Regions from separate parts of the Bacillus sp. AL-1R genome, predicted to be linked through region 2. Evidence: a T-box and tRNA genes for the amino acid it is inferred to sense, from the RefSeq annotation. Region 2 holds a T-box; the other holds one or more tRNA genes.
The links. A T-box is a leader RNA that pairs with one kind of tRNA and senses whether it is charged. The one in region 2 lies ahead of leuS (leucine--tRNA ligase), so its partner is inferred to be a tRNA-Leu.
Positions count from the first base shown of each region.

Region 1: it has a tRNA-Leu gene. The T-box ahead of leuS (leucine--tRNA ligase) is inferred to sense a tRNA for this amino acid. The anticodon was not compared.

Region 1 is NZ_CP197469.1:4,219,476-4,226,669, forward strand. Features, by position in the region: rRNA gene ACSBO6_RS20025 (16S ribosomal RNA) at 1-1,498, opposite strand, end outside; tRNA gene ACSBO6_RS20030 (tRNA-Gly) at 1,581-1,654, opposite strand; tRNA gene ACSBO6_RS20035 (tRNA-Pro) at 1,659-1,735, opposite strand; tRNA gene ACSBO6_RS20040 (tRNA-Arg) at 1,741-1,817, opposite strand; gene cls (cardiolipin synthase) at 2,366-3,811, shown strand; gene ACSBO6_RS20050 (helix-turn-helix domain-containing protein) at 4,407-4,859, opposite strand; tRNA gene ACSBO6_RS20055 (tRNA-Leu) at 5,091-5,173, opposite strand; tRNA gene ACSBO6_RS20060 (tRNA-Lys) at 5,187-5,259, opposite strand; tRNA gene ACSBO6_RS20065 (tRNA-Gln) at 5,823-5,897, opposite strand; tRNA gene ACSBO6_RS20070 (tRNA-Gln) at 6,040-6,114, opposite strand; tRNA gene ACSBO6_RS20075 (tRNA-Asp) at 6,311-6,386, opposite strand; tRNA gene ACSBO6_RS20080 (tRNA-Val) at 6,399-6,474, opposite strand; tRNA gene ACSBO6_RS20085 (tRNA-Glu) at 6,485-6,559, opposite strand; tRNA gene ACSBO6_RS20090 (tRNA-Ser) at 6,570-6,660, opposite strand; tRNA gene ACSBO6_RS20095 (tRNA-Asn) at 6,668-6,742, opposite strand; gene ACSBO6_RS20100 (SprT family protein) at 6,827-7,194, opposite strand, start outside.
Region 2 is NZ_CP197469.1:3,640,845-3,648,038, reverse strand. Features, by position in the region: gene ACSBO6_RS17525 (DUF2524 family protein) at 138-401, shown strand; gene ACSBO6_RS17520 (glycogen biosynthesis protein GlgD) at 464-613, shown strand; gene ACSBO6_RS17515 (MDR family MFS transporter) at 823-2,022, shown strand; T-box leader at 2,088-2,304, shown strand; gene leuS (leucine--tRNA ligase) at 2,384-4,801, shown strand; gene ACSBO6_RS17505 (rhodanese-like domain-containing protein) at 5,078-5,374, shown strand; gene ACSBO6_RS17500 (DUF2553 family protein) at 5,569-5,784, shown strand; gene ACSBO6_RS17495 (BaiN/RdsA family NAD(P)/FAD-dependent oxidoreductase) at 6,020-7,194, opposite strand, start outside.

The DNA of each region.
Region 1 (7,194 bases), 580 kb from region 2:
ACCCCAATCATCTGTCCCACCTTAGGCGGCTGGCCCCTAAAAGGTTACCCCACCGACTTCGGGTGTTACAAACTCTCGTGGTGTGACGGGCGGTGTGTACAAGGCCCGGGAACGTATTCACCGCGGCATGCTGATCCGCGATTACTAGTGATTCCGGCTTCATGTAGGCGAGTTGCAGCCTACAATCCGAACTGAGAATAGTTTTATGGGATTAGCTCCACCTCGCGGTCTTGCAACCCTTTGTACTATCCATTGTAGCACGTGTGTAGCCCAGGTCATAAGGGGCATGATGATTTGACGTCATCCCCACCTTCCTCCGGTTTGTCACCGGCAGTCACCTTAGAGTGCCCAACTGAATGCTGGCAACTAAGATCAAGGGTTGCGCTCGTTGCGGGACTTAACCCAACATCTCACGACACGAGCTGACGACAACCATGCACCACCTGTCACTCTGTCCCCGAAGGGAAAGCCCTATCTCTAGGGTTGTCAGAGGATGTCAAGACCTGGTAAGGTTCTTCGCGTTGCTTCGAATTAAACCACATGCTCCACCACTTGTGCGGGCCCCCGTCAATTCCTTTGAGTTTCAGTCTTGCGACCGTACTCCCCAGGCGGAGTGCTTAATGCGTTAACTTCAGCACTAAAGGGCGGAAACCCTCTAACACTTAGCACTCATCGTTTACGGCGTGGACTACCAGGGTATCTAATCCTGTTTGCTCCCCACGCTTTCGCGCCTCAGCGTCAGTTACAGACCAGAAAGTCGCCTTCGCCACTGGTGTTCCTCCAAATCTCTACGCATTTCACCGCTACACTTGGAATTCCACTTTCCTCTTCTGCACTCAAGTTTCCCAGTTTCCAATGACCCTCCCCGGTTGAGCCGGGGGCTTTCACATCAGACTTAAGAAACCGCCTGCGCGCGCTTTACGCCCAATAATTCCGGACAACGCTTGCCACCTACGTATTACCGCGGCTGCTGGCACGTAGTTAGCCGTGGCTTTCTGGTTAGGTACCGTCAAGGTGCCAGCTTATTCAACTAGCACTTGTTCTTCCCTAACAACAGAGCTTTACGACCCGAAGGCCTTCATCGCTCACGCGGCGTTGCTCCGTCAGACTTTCGTCCATTGCGGAAGATTCCCTACTGCTGCCTCCCGTAGGAGTCTGGGCCGTGTCTCAGTCCCAGTGTGGCCGATCACCCTCTCAGGTCGGCTACGCATCGTCGCCTTGGTGAGCCGTTACCTCACCAACTAGCTAATGCGCCGCGGGCCCATCTGTAAGTGATAGCCAAGGCCATCTTTCAATCAAGGAACAGGAGTTCCTTGATGTCATCCGGTATTAGCTCCGGTTTCCCGAAGTTATCCCAGTCTTACAGGTAGGTTGCCCACGTGTTACTCACCCGTCCGCCGCTAACTAACGGGAGCAAGCTCCCATTAGTCCGCTCGACTTGCATGTATTAGGCACGCCGCCAGCGTTCGTCCTGAGCCAGGATCAAACTCTCCATAAAAGTTAAGTTTAAATCTTGTATTGCTCAAAAAACTAATAATTGACGTTTACTTCATGTTTTGTTTAGTTTTCAAAGTTCATAATGGAGCGGGTGATGGGAATCGAACCCACGACCGAAGCTTGGAAGGCTTCTATTTTACCATTAAACTACACCCGCGAAATGGTCGGGAAGACAGGATTTGAACCTGCGACCCCCTGGTCCCAAACCAGGTGCTCTACCAAGCTGAGCCACTTCCCGTAATATGGCGCGCCCGAAAGGACTCGAACCCATAACCTTTTGATCCGTAGTCAAACGCTCTATCCAATTGAGCTACGGGCGCATATTATAAAGTGTGTCGTCTTCGTTAGCGACTTTTACAGTTTACAACATCTGACTGTTCATGTCAACACTTTTTTTAAAAAGTTTTTTTAACTTTAAAAGCTTACTACGATAAGCTTTCGTTGACTTCGTTAACTTGTCCGACTCGACTTAAACTATATTAAAGTATCCAACAACTAATGTCAACACTTTAAAATAAAAAATTTACGAATTTGTATACTTATTTGATCTACCTCGACTTAAAGTCCTTTTTTCAAGTTATTAAAGTACTTTTAATCAATACATATTTATCATTTCCGACATAGTACTACGAAACACTAACTGAATTACTTTGGTACAATTTAAGTACATACCCCAATTATACAGAGTATCTCCTTTTTCTATATAATAAGAAAATCTATTTTTCATATCTGATATGTAACGAGATTGAATTTGTATATGAAGTGTTTTCGAATACTTTTTTCTTTTAAATAAAAAATATGAACGAAGAACATAAAAAAAGATAGTAAACTAATATAAGGTAATCTAACTTAATAGGAAGTGTGAAAAATGGATATTAATAATTTTCTTACAATCCTCCTTATCATCAATATACTTTTAGCAGGAGTACTTGTATTTATTGAAAAAAGAGATGTTGTTGCCACGTGGGCTTGGCTAATGATCTTACTTTTTATACCTATAGTGGGTTTTGTTCTATATTTATTTTTAGGTAGGCAGCTAAAACAAAAGAATTTCTACCATCTATCCACTAAAGAAAGAACTTATCTACAATTGGCAGTTACGGACCAGGCTAATAAAATTCATAATGATCAAATTTTTCATCAAGATGAGCTACTATCAAAGCATTCACATTTAATTATGATGAATTTAAAGTCAGCTAACGCTTTATTAACGACAGATAACGAAATCCGAACGTTTCGAGATGGTCACGAAAAATTTAATTCTCTATTTAAAGACATACAACTTGCCCAAAAAGAGATTAATATCGAGTACTATATCATCCAGCGTGATTCATTAGGAAAGAAACTAAGAGATGAACTTACAAAAAAAGCAAAAGAAGGTGTAAAAATACGAGTCCTGTATGATGACATTGGTTCCAAAAGAATTACCCCTTCCTTTTTCAAAGAACTTGTTAAACATGGTGGCGAGGTAGTAGCGTTCTTCCCTTCATTCCTAAGACTGATCAATTTTCGTTTAAATAATAGGAATCATAGAAAACTGTGTATTATTGATGGGAAAATTGCCTATATTGGAGGATTCAATATTGGAAATGAATATCTTGGTATTGATCAGAAATTTGGTTATTGGAGAGACACTCATTTTCGGATAATTGGAGAATCAGTTAATCAAATTCAAGGTAGATTTATTTTAGATTGGCAACAAGCCACTAATCAACCTGTACATAGTATAGAAGAATTCTCATTTAATAGTGAAAAGAATATTGGAAGTACCCCTATCCAAATAGTTGCAAGTGGACCAAATTCAGAAACAGAACATTTGAAAAATATGTACGTTAAATTAATTATGTCAGCTAAAAAATCTGTTTATATTCAAACACCGTATTTTATTCCTGATACAAGTATTATGGATGCGTGCAAAATCGCAATTTTATCTGGTATCGATGTAAGAATAATGATTCCAAGTAAACCTGATCACCCATTCGTGTATTGGGCAACTCTATCGTACGCTGGAGAACTTTTATCATATGGTGCAAAAATATTACTTTACGAGAATGGTTTTTTACACGCTAAAACAATCGTTGTGGATCATGAAGTAGCTTCAGTAGGAACTACTAATATCGATACTCGTAGTTTTAAATTAAATTTCGAAATAAACGCGATTACCTACTCAGAGGAAAAAGCTTCTGAATTACGAGATCTTTTTATACTTGATAGTAAACATTGTAGTGAGCTTACAATTGATAAATATCAAGAGAGATCAGTCATAATCAAGTTTAAAGAAGCTATCTCACGTCTTTTATCTCCAATATTGTAAAGAAGAAACATTACTTAACGGTAATGTTTTTTATTTTATCTTTATAGAAATCGAAAGGTGATACACAGTAAAAAAAATGAAAAAAGCAAATGAAATACTTAAAGAAGAAGCATATAACTTAATGTGACAGAAGAAATGAACTTAGTTTATGTTGTTACGACCTTTTTTTAAATCAAAAAATTTCTGTATTACAGTAATGCTTATAAATAATATAAGAAAATCCATTATAGGATAAAGTATGGTTTTGGGCACTAATTTGTTATAGAAATACAAAAATAGAACCGCCCATAATATAGTAGAATATTTTAATATGGTATTCATATATCCCCAGTTAGTAATATGGCTGTTTTACTTAAAACTCTCTTAATTAACTCGACTTTATTATTACAGCCCCTCCTTTTAATATTTAATCTAAGTATAACAAGGAAAAGCCCTTCATAATTGTTCTAATTTTGACTATTTTTTAACCATAAATAACAAAAAAAAGAAGCCAGCGATTGCCAACCCTAAAAAACTTCCTAATTTGAATTATGTAGTTTTTAGTTATCAAAAGTGAGTTTTTTCATATAAAAACTTATTCGTACTCAATCAATCATCACTGAGTGTATTTCTTTTTATAATAGTCCGATCCAACTCCACCAATTATCATCAATATCATCGGTATAAAATTTATAATGAAATGATTACCCTTTAAGATTGTAATATCCGCTCCCATAAATTTATTCAAAAGGAAAATAATCAATTTAGTCAGTAATAAAATAGCGCCAACTATAAAGATACAGTCAAAAGTTATTTTTAAATTCGGATTTGCTAACTGTTTACTATCTTGAATTATTTTTTCTTTTAATTCATCATCGCTTCTTAATAACTCATCAATGGTAATATCAAATAAATCACTTAATTTAATCAATACCTCAATACTTGGATAATTTTTTTCCGTTTCCCATTTGGAAACGGTCTGTCGACTTACATGAATCTTCTCTGCAAGGTCATTTTGTGACCATCCTCTTTTTTCACGTTCATCTTTTAATCGTTTACTAAAAATCATGAAATCACTTCCTTTCAGTAACTCAATTATTATTAATATACGATGTTATGTAAAGATAGTATTACGTGCATTAGGGTGCAACCTGAAGTTGCCATGTATAAATCATCATTAAATCACCATTTTTGCTATATAATAACCATTCTAATAATATTCAAACAAGAATTACTTAAATAGAAGAAAAACAAAAAAGACACCTTACAATTGTAAGATGCCTGATAAGTCATATTAAGATGCGGCCGAGAGGACTTGAACCTCCACGGAGAAACCTCCACTAGGCCCTCAACCTAGCGCGTCTGCCATTCCGCCACGACCGCGAATAAACAAAAGTGAGCCATGAAGGATTCGAACCTTCGACCCTCTGATTAAAAGTCAGATGCTCTACCTACTGAGCTAATGGCTCGTAATAATATAAATTTATAAAATATTGCGTATTCTATATGACGTCCTTGTCTCAGATAGAAAATTCAAGTAGCAGTTCGACAAGTACGCTGAAGTAATTGCTTCGTAGCATATTCGTTCGTGCTCTACCTACTGAGCTAATGGCTCGTAATAATACAAATTTATAAAATATTGCGTATTCTATATGACGTCCTTGTCTCAGATAGAAAATTCAAGTAGCAGTTCGACAAGTACGCTGAAGTAATTGCTTCGTAGCATATTCGTTCGTGCTCTACCTACTGAGCTAATGGCTCGTAATAATACAAATTTATAAAATATTGCGTATTCTATGTGACGTCCTTGTCTCAGATAGAAAATTCAAGTAGCAGTTCGACAAGTACGCTGAAGTAATTGCTTCGTAGCATATTCGTTCGTGCTCTACCTACTGAGCTAATGGCTCGTAATATAAAGATATTACAAGTATAACAAAATACCAAATATTTTAAAACCAACTTACTGTCTACACGATCGCGTCTAAGATAAAATAAAATCCCTTACCTTAAACATATTATTAAAAAACTAAAATGGCTGGGCTACCTGGATTCGAACCAGGGCATGACGGAATCAAAATCCGTTGCCTTACCGCTTGGCTATAGCCCATTGATATAACATCATGAATCAACTTCTCAGAATAACCTTCATGAAGTTGCACCACAGGATTTTTTTTATGTTGTACTGCCTCTACCTCTCGACTTTACTCCTCAAGATAAAAAACAATCAAACATCTCTACAAAAAACAAAATGGCTGGGCTACCTGGATTCGAACCAGGGCATGACGGAATCAAAATCCGTTGCCTTACCGCTTGGCTATAGCCCATTGATATAACATCATGAATCAACTTCTCAGAATAACCTTCATGAAGTTGCACCGCAGGATTTTTTTTATGTTGTATTGCTCCTTACCTCTCGAATTTTCCCCTCAAGATAAAAACAATCCGACAATCTAACTCCAAATCCACTCTTACTATTTTTCTCCAAATAAAGAAAAAAATACTACAATTTGTAGTAAATAGTGGCGGTCCCGACCGGGATCGAACCGGCGATCTCCTGCGTGACAGGCAGGCATGTTAACCGCTACACCACGGGACCATATGAAGTTAATGGTGGAGGATGACGGGCTCGAACCGCCGACCCCCTGCTTGTAAGGCAGGTGCTCTCCCAGCTGAGCTAATCCTCCAGGATAAAAATGGTGACCCGTACGGGACTCGAACCCGTGTTACCGCCGTGAAAGGGCGGTGTCTTAACCGCTTGACCAACGGGCCAAAAAAAATATGGCAGAGAAGAAGGGATTCGAACCCTCGCACCGCGTAAACGATCTACACCCTTAGCAGGGGCGCCCCTTGAGCCACTTGGGTACTTCTCTATTATAATGGCTCCGCAGGTAGGGTTCGAACCTACGACCACTCGGTTAACAGCCGAGTGCTCTACCACTGAGCTACTGCGGAAAAATTAATAATCTTTTCATCAAGTGCTAAAACGTGATGACAAGTATTAATATAAACTATATGCATATTAGATGTCAACACTATTTATAATTGTTTTAATGGACTTTTGCATAAACCACAAACATAGCGTTTAATGTCCACTTTTCTTTTTCTTAAGAAGGTTTGCCCACACCCTGAACATCTATATTTATACTTATATGAATGCGTTCTTTTTTTTATCGAATTTAGTGGTTTACAATACCTAGGAGCTCCTACTTTTTTTAATAGTTCTTTAAAATCTTTATCTTCGTGTTTGTATCCTCTCTTCATAATATGAAGATGATAATGACAAAGCTCGTGTAATATGATCCCTTTTAACTCTTCAATTCCGTGTTCTTCAAAATAAAACTTATTTAATTCGATATTACTTGTTTTTAATAGATACCTACCACCAGTTGTCCTCAATCTAGTAT
Region 2 (7,194 bases):
AGAAATCCAAATGGAAAAACCTTTCTTATTTGTAAAGAAATAATTGTACTCTGATTAAAAGGTTCGGAAATACTATCCTTGAGGTAACCTACATATCGGATACTTCATTAAGTCTCAAAGGAGGTATTTTCTTGGGAATAACAGATCGTAACTTCGGACAAGAACAAGTACAAAAAGCGAAACAAGCATATGATTATGCAGTAGAGCAACTAGAGATTGGTATGAGACAAGAGCATTATAATGATATTGAATATTCACAAGCACAAGCAGGGATTGAAGAAGCACTAATTGAGCTTGAAAAAGTTGCAAACCTTGCAAATGCAGAAAATAAGGATGAATTTTATCGTTTACGCAGACAATTAACACAGCTACAACATCAAATGATTATTACTCCGCACTAGAAGGAGATTAAAATATGCAAGAATACGTTAAAGAATATGCGATCCTTGGGAGGAAACCAAAAATGGTTAAAAAGAAATCAAAAAGTAATAACCCTGAACAAAAAACAAAAAATAAAACCATAACAGAATTCTCAGGTGAACTTTCAGCAGTCGATCAAGTCAAAATGAAAAATGCTAAAAAAGGTCAACCACAAAGATCAAAGCAAGGGTAATGTAAGGAAAAAGGAAGGGGTGCCTTCCTTTTTCTTTTGGTAATTTTAGGGTAAACTTGATGGTTTTCTAATACATTCTAGATTTTTGATTTTTCTATCTCTTCTTACTTAATTCGTGCCTCTTGAAACTAGGAAGATTCTCCTCTACAATTAATGAGTTAACGAGATAAAAATAGATAAAAAGGGACAGCTTTTGAGGGGAGTACGGGATGCCAAAAAAACTATGGTTTTTGTTAATCGGTATGATTTTAAATGTAACAGGTAATTCTTTTTTATGGCCATTCAATACAGTATATATCCATACGTATTTAGGAAAGTCCTTGTCTGTTGCGGGGCTTATTTTAATGTTTAATTCATTGGCTGGTGTATTTGGTAATATGCTCGGTGGCTGGCTTTTTGATAAGTTTGGGGGATATAGATCAATCCTAACTGGCATTAGTATTACGTTTTTGTCGATTCTAGGTTTGGTTATTAATCATACTTGGACATTTTACAGTTGTTTCTTTGTCATATTAGGATTTGGTGTCGGTATTGTATTTCCATCAATGTACGCGATGGTTGGAGCGGCATGGCCAGAGGGCGGTCGTAAAGCTTTTAATGCAATTTATGTAGCGCAAAATCTTGGTGTTGCAATTGGTACGGCTTTAGGTGGAATTGTTGCAGATTTTAATATTAATTATATTTTCATTGCTAATTTGCTCTTATATATTATTTTCTTCTTAGTAGCTTTATTTGGATTTAAGGGTATAGGGGAAACTAAGCAAATAAAAGAAGCTCATATAGAAAATGTAGAAAAACAAAAATTTTCATTTACTCCTTCAATGAAGGCTCTGATGATTGTTTGTGTTGCGTATGTTTTATGCTGGTTAGTTTATGTACAATGGCAAACTACAATTGCTTCAGAAATGCAAAATCTACACATTGGCTTAAAAAAATATAGTCTCTTATGGACTATAAATGGTGCGCTAATCGTCTTAGCTCAGCCAATCGTATCAACTGCGATCCGTAAATTAGAGTTAAGTATGAGAAAGCAAATGTTGTTTGGAATTGGATTCTTTATCGCTTCGACTATTCTTGTGAGTACTGCTCATCAGTTCTCGATGTTTATGACAGGTATGATCATATTAACGATTGGAGAAATGTTCGTCTGGCCTGCAGTCCCAACTATTGCAAATATGCTTGCTCCAAAAGATCGAATCGGTATGTATCAAGGGATTGTAAATAGTGCAGCGACAGTTGGAAGAATGCTTGGACCTGTAATTGGAGGGGCACTTGTTGATACGTTTAACATGAAGGTATTATTTATGATATTAATTGTCTTTTTAGGAATTAGTATGGTTTTCTCTGTACTTTATGAGAGATTAGCAAAAAAAGTAGTAAAAGTTGAAAATCAAACATTTGCTTCTTAAAAATAGGCTAGGTATAATTGACCTTTTTCTTTGGTTATAATAAAATAGTATAAATTGAATCTAAATGATCGGCTATGATTGGGAATAGTAGTGAATATGAAGAGGTTTAGAGAGTTGACGGTTGGTGAAAGTCAATCCATTCTATTCATGAACTCGCCCATAAGCCACATTTGTGAACGGTTTTAACCAAGTAATAAATGTCGTGTTCCACGTTACGGAAACAAGTGAATGTATTTTTACATTAATTTGGGTGGTACCGCGGGAAATCCTCTCGTCCCTTTTGGGATGGGAGGATTTTTTTTATTGTAGACCGTTAGGACCACAGCCGAGCCATTTATATATGAAAAAAGGAGGCAATAAAATGAGTTTTAATCATCGTACTATTGAACAGAAATGGCAGAAGTATTGGTTAGAAAATAAAACATTTAAAACAACTGACGATACAAGCAAGCCGAAATTTTATGCACTTGATATGTTCCCTTATCCATCTGGAGCGGGATTACATGTTGGGCATCCAGAAGGGTACACAGCTACAGATATTCTTTCAAGAATGAAAAGAATGCAGGGCTATAATGTACTTCATCCAATGGGGTGGGATGCATTTGGTCTTCCAGCAGAACAATATGCATTAGATACAGGTAATGATCCAGCTGAGTTTACTGAAAAGAATATTAATACTTTCCGTAATCAAATTCAGGCACTTGGATTCTCATACGATTGGGATCGTGAAGTAAATACAACTGATCCTAATTATTACAAATGGACTCAATGGATTTTCCTAAGAATGGTTGAAAAAGGATTAGCTTATGTAGATGAAATTCCAGTAAACTGGTGTCCAGCACTTGGTACAGTTTTAGCTAATGAAGAAGTAATCGATGGTAAAAGTGAGCGTGGAGGACATCCAGTTGAGCGTCGTCCGATGAAGCAATGGATCTTAAAAATCACGGCTTATGCGGATAGATTATTAGAAGATCTAGAAGAATTAGATTGGCCTGAAAGCTTAAAAGAAATGCAACGTAACTGGATCGGCCGTTCGGAAGGTGCTGAAGTTTACTTTAATGTTGATGGATTCGATGAAAAAGTTACAGTATTTACAACGCGTCCAGATACATTATTCGGTGCAACTTATGTTGTATTAGCTCCAGAACATGCTTTAGTTAATAAAATTACAACAGCTAATCAAAAAGATGCAGTTGATGCTTATATCGATTCAGTTAAATCGAAAAGTGATTTAGAAAGAACTGATTTAGCGAAGGATAAAACAGGTGTTTTCACAGGAGCATATGCAATTAATCCTGTAAATAATGAAAAGCTTCCAATTTGGATTGCTGATTATGTTCTTGCAAGCTATGGAACTGGTGCAGTTATGGCAGTACCAGGACATGATGAGCGCGACCATGAATTTGCAGTTAAATTTAATTTACCAATCATTGAGGTTGTTGAAGGTGGGGACGTTCAAAAAGAGGCTTACGCTGGAGATGGCAAACATGTTAACTCTGATTTCTTAAACGGTTTAAATAAAGAAGAAGCACTTGAAAAAATTATCGAATGGTTAGAATCTTCAAATGCAGGTGAGAAAAAAGTTACGTATCGTCTACGTGATTGGTTATTCTCTCGCCAAAGATATTGGGGAGAGCCAATTCCAGTAATTTTCTGGGAAGATGGTACAATGACAGTTGTTCCTGATGAGGAATTACCATTAATTCTTCCGAAAACAGAAGATATTCGTCCAAGTGGTACTGGAGAGTCACCATTAGCGAATATTGATGATTGGGTTAATGTAGTTGATCCAGTAACAGGTAAAAAAGGAAGACGTGAAACAAATACAATGCCACAATGGGGCGGAAGCTGTTGGTATTACTTACGTTATATTGATCCAAATAATAACGAAGCAATCGCAGATTCTGAATTATTAAAGCATTGGTTACCAGTAGATGTTTATATTGGAGGAGCAGAGCATGCAGTTCTTCACTTACTATACGCTCGTTTCTGGCATAAATTCCTTTATGATTTAGGTGTAGTTCCTACAAAAGAGCCATTCCAAAAGCTTTTCAACCAAGGAATGATCTTAGGGGAAAATAATGAAAAAATGTCTAAGTCTAAAGGAAACGTTGTAAATCCTGATGATATCGTTAATAGCCACGGTGCTGATACATTACGTTTATATGAAATGTTCATGGGTCCATTAGATGCATCTATCGCTTGGTCAGAAAATGGATTAGATGGTTCTCGTCGATTCTTAGACCGAGTATGGCGTTTATTTGTAACTGATAATGGAGAGCTTTCAGATAAAATTGTTGAAGGCATTACTTCTAGCAGTCTTGAAAAAACATATCACCAAACGGTAAAGAAAGTAACAGAGGACTTTGAAGGTTTACGTTTTAACACTGCAATTTCACAAATGATGGTGTTTATTAACGAAGCATATAAAGCTGACCAATTACCAAAAGAAATGGTTGAAGGTTTCGTAAAATTAATCGCACCAGTTGCACCTCATATCGGTGAAGAACTTTGGAGTAAACTTGGGGCTAGTGATTCAATTGCATATGCTACATGGCCAGCATACGATGAAGCTAAACTTGTAGAAGACGAAATTGAAATTGTAGTACAAATTAATGGTAAAGTAAAAGCAAAATTACGTGTTGCAAAAGATGCTTCTCGTGAGCAAATGGAGCAAATTGCATTATCAGACGACGCAGTTAAGGAACAAGTTGAAGGCAAAACTGTTCGAAAAATCATTGCTGTACCAGGTAAATTAGTCAATATCGTTGCGAACTAAATAGATCATTCGAAAAAACCTCTTTTGAGGTTTTTTCTTTGTTTATTTTTTTTTTCTAATGCTCTCTTTATAAATAAGTCAATTTAAAGATTTAGCATACTAACACGTTGACTTTTTAGAAAAACTATAGTTGGCCAGGTAATGGTGTCCACTTCGCCTTAAAGAATTTTAAAAATAAAACTATTTATGTTTAGCAAATATATCCGATCAAACTTACTTTTTGCATAGAAAATAATTAGTTGTTAAGATGTTGCTATAAAGAAAGGATGAGCATTGATGAATACGATTTCTGCAAATGAAGTGAAAGAGCGTTTAGAATCAGGAGAAACGCTATTTTTAGTAGATGTACGAGAGGATTATGAGGTTGAGTATGGGAAAATTCCAGAAGCAGTTCATATTCCAATGGGACAAATTCCTAGCAAGTTAGATGTTTTTAATAAAGAATTTGAATACATTTTTATTTGTAAGGCAGGCGTTCGTAGTGAGAATGTTTGTGAATATTTAAATGAGCTAGGCTATAAGGCGATTAATATGGAAGGCGGTATGATGGCCTGGGAAGGCGAGATCGAATAAAAAATAAGTCTTTATCAATAGTTTGATTAACTACTGAAATCCAACGTTTATGTTGGATTTTTTTATATAGATTAAATTAGGCTAATGTTTTTTAGTATAAGGTATATTAACGATGGAGTTGTGACATATATTAAAGTAGAACCTCATATATTTTTTCATTGAGGTCTTTGCTTGTTAGAAAGGAGGGGGTTGATTTGCCTAAAACATTGAAAATTGATATTACGGATAAAATAATTGGTAAATTTAAAGATGGGCATATGGAGTTGTATTCTTCAAAGTATTTAATTGGAAAGTTTTACTTTAAAGATTTAAAACAATCTTTCCAATTGGCAGATGGGTATGTTGAAGAGGATGGACGATTCTATTTATTAGTGAACTTGCAACACGAACAATCGAACGCTCGCCTTTGACCTTAAATTAGGGACGGTGGATTTGTGCCAAAGAAAAATATAATAATTGAAAAGCATAAGGAAAAACTAGAAAATCAGTTTGATTGTTTTACGAGTAAAACGATGGCAATAACCTTGGGTACTAAATGTTTAGCTTTTCTTAAGTTTTACATGAATCAATTCTTATGCTTTTCGATCAGTAAAGATTATAGGACCTAGCGAAAAAATGTATTCGTTTAGGTCCTTTGTTTATTTGTTAAAAATTTGTTTGAGCGTATTCCGCAGCTGATGCACCTGCTAATCTACCAGTTACTAAAGCAGCGGTTATGTTATAGCCACCAGTGTAACCATGAATATCTAATATTTCTCCACAAAAATAAAGCCCATTCATGATTTTAGATGACATTTCTTTTGGATGAACTTCCTTAGTAGAGACGCCACCACCTGTTACGAATGCTTTTTCGATCGAAAGAGTTCCGTTTACTACAAATGAAAAACCTTTAAATAATTGGACAAGCTCTCTTAACTTCATAGTAGCAATTTCATTACAAGGTGTTGCCTCATCAATCCCACATTTTGAAAGTAAAAATAGTAAATATCTTTCAGGTACATAACCTTTAAGAACATTCTTAATCGCTTTTTTTGGTTCTTCTTTTAGAATACTGTGTATGTCTTGAAATAGTGATTCCTCGTTTTGGTCTGGGAAACAATCAATCGCCATCGTTACATTTTTTGTTTTAAACTTTTGTTGTACTTTATATACAAATTGGCTACAGCGTAGTGCGGCTGGGCCCGAAATTCCAAAATGAGTAAAGAGCATGTCCATTTTATGGGCTATCACTTTTTTGCCTTTTGGATTTAATACGCTTAATTCTATGTCTCTTAAAGCAAGGCCTTGCAATGATTTATTTTGAATGAAATCTTCACTTGAAGTAATAGGTACTTCTGTAGGAAAGAGTTCCGTAATTGTATGACCAGCTTTTTTTGCCCACGCATATCCATCACCAGTCGAACCTGTGTGTGGAACAGATTTACCGCCTACCGCTAGGACAACGCTTTTTGAGTGAATGACAGTTCGATCATCCAATATGATTCCTACTACTTTACCATCTTCATAGAGTACGTCTTTAACAGCTCTATTGGTCTGAATATCTACATGATGTTTTTTTAGTTTTTGCATTAATGCATTTAATACTGATTTAGAGTCATTTGATACAGGAAACATCCTCCCGTGATCTTCTTCTTTTAACGCAACTCCCATGTTTTCAAAAAACTGTATGATATCTTCGTTATTATATATTGAGAATGCGCTATATAAAAAACGGCCATTTCCAGGTATATGTTTAATCACTTCCTCTATAGGTAAGCGATTTGTCACGTTACAACGACCACCGCCTGATATAAGAAGTTTTTGTCCTAATTTAGTTCCTT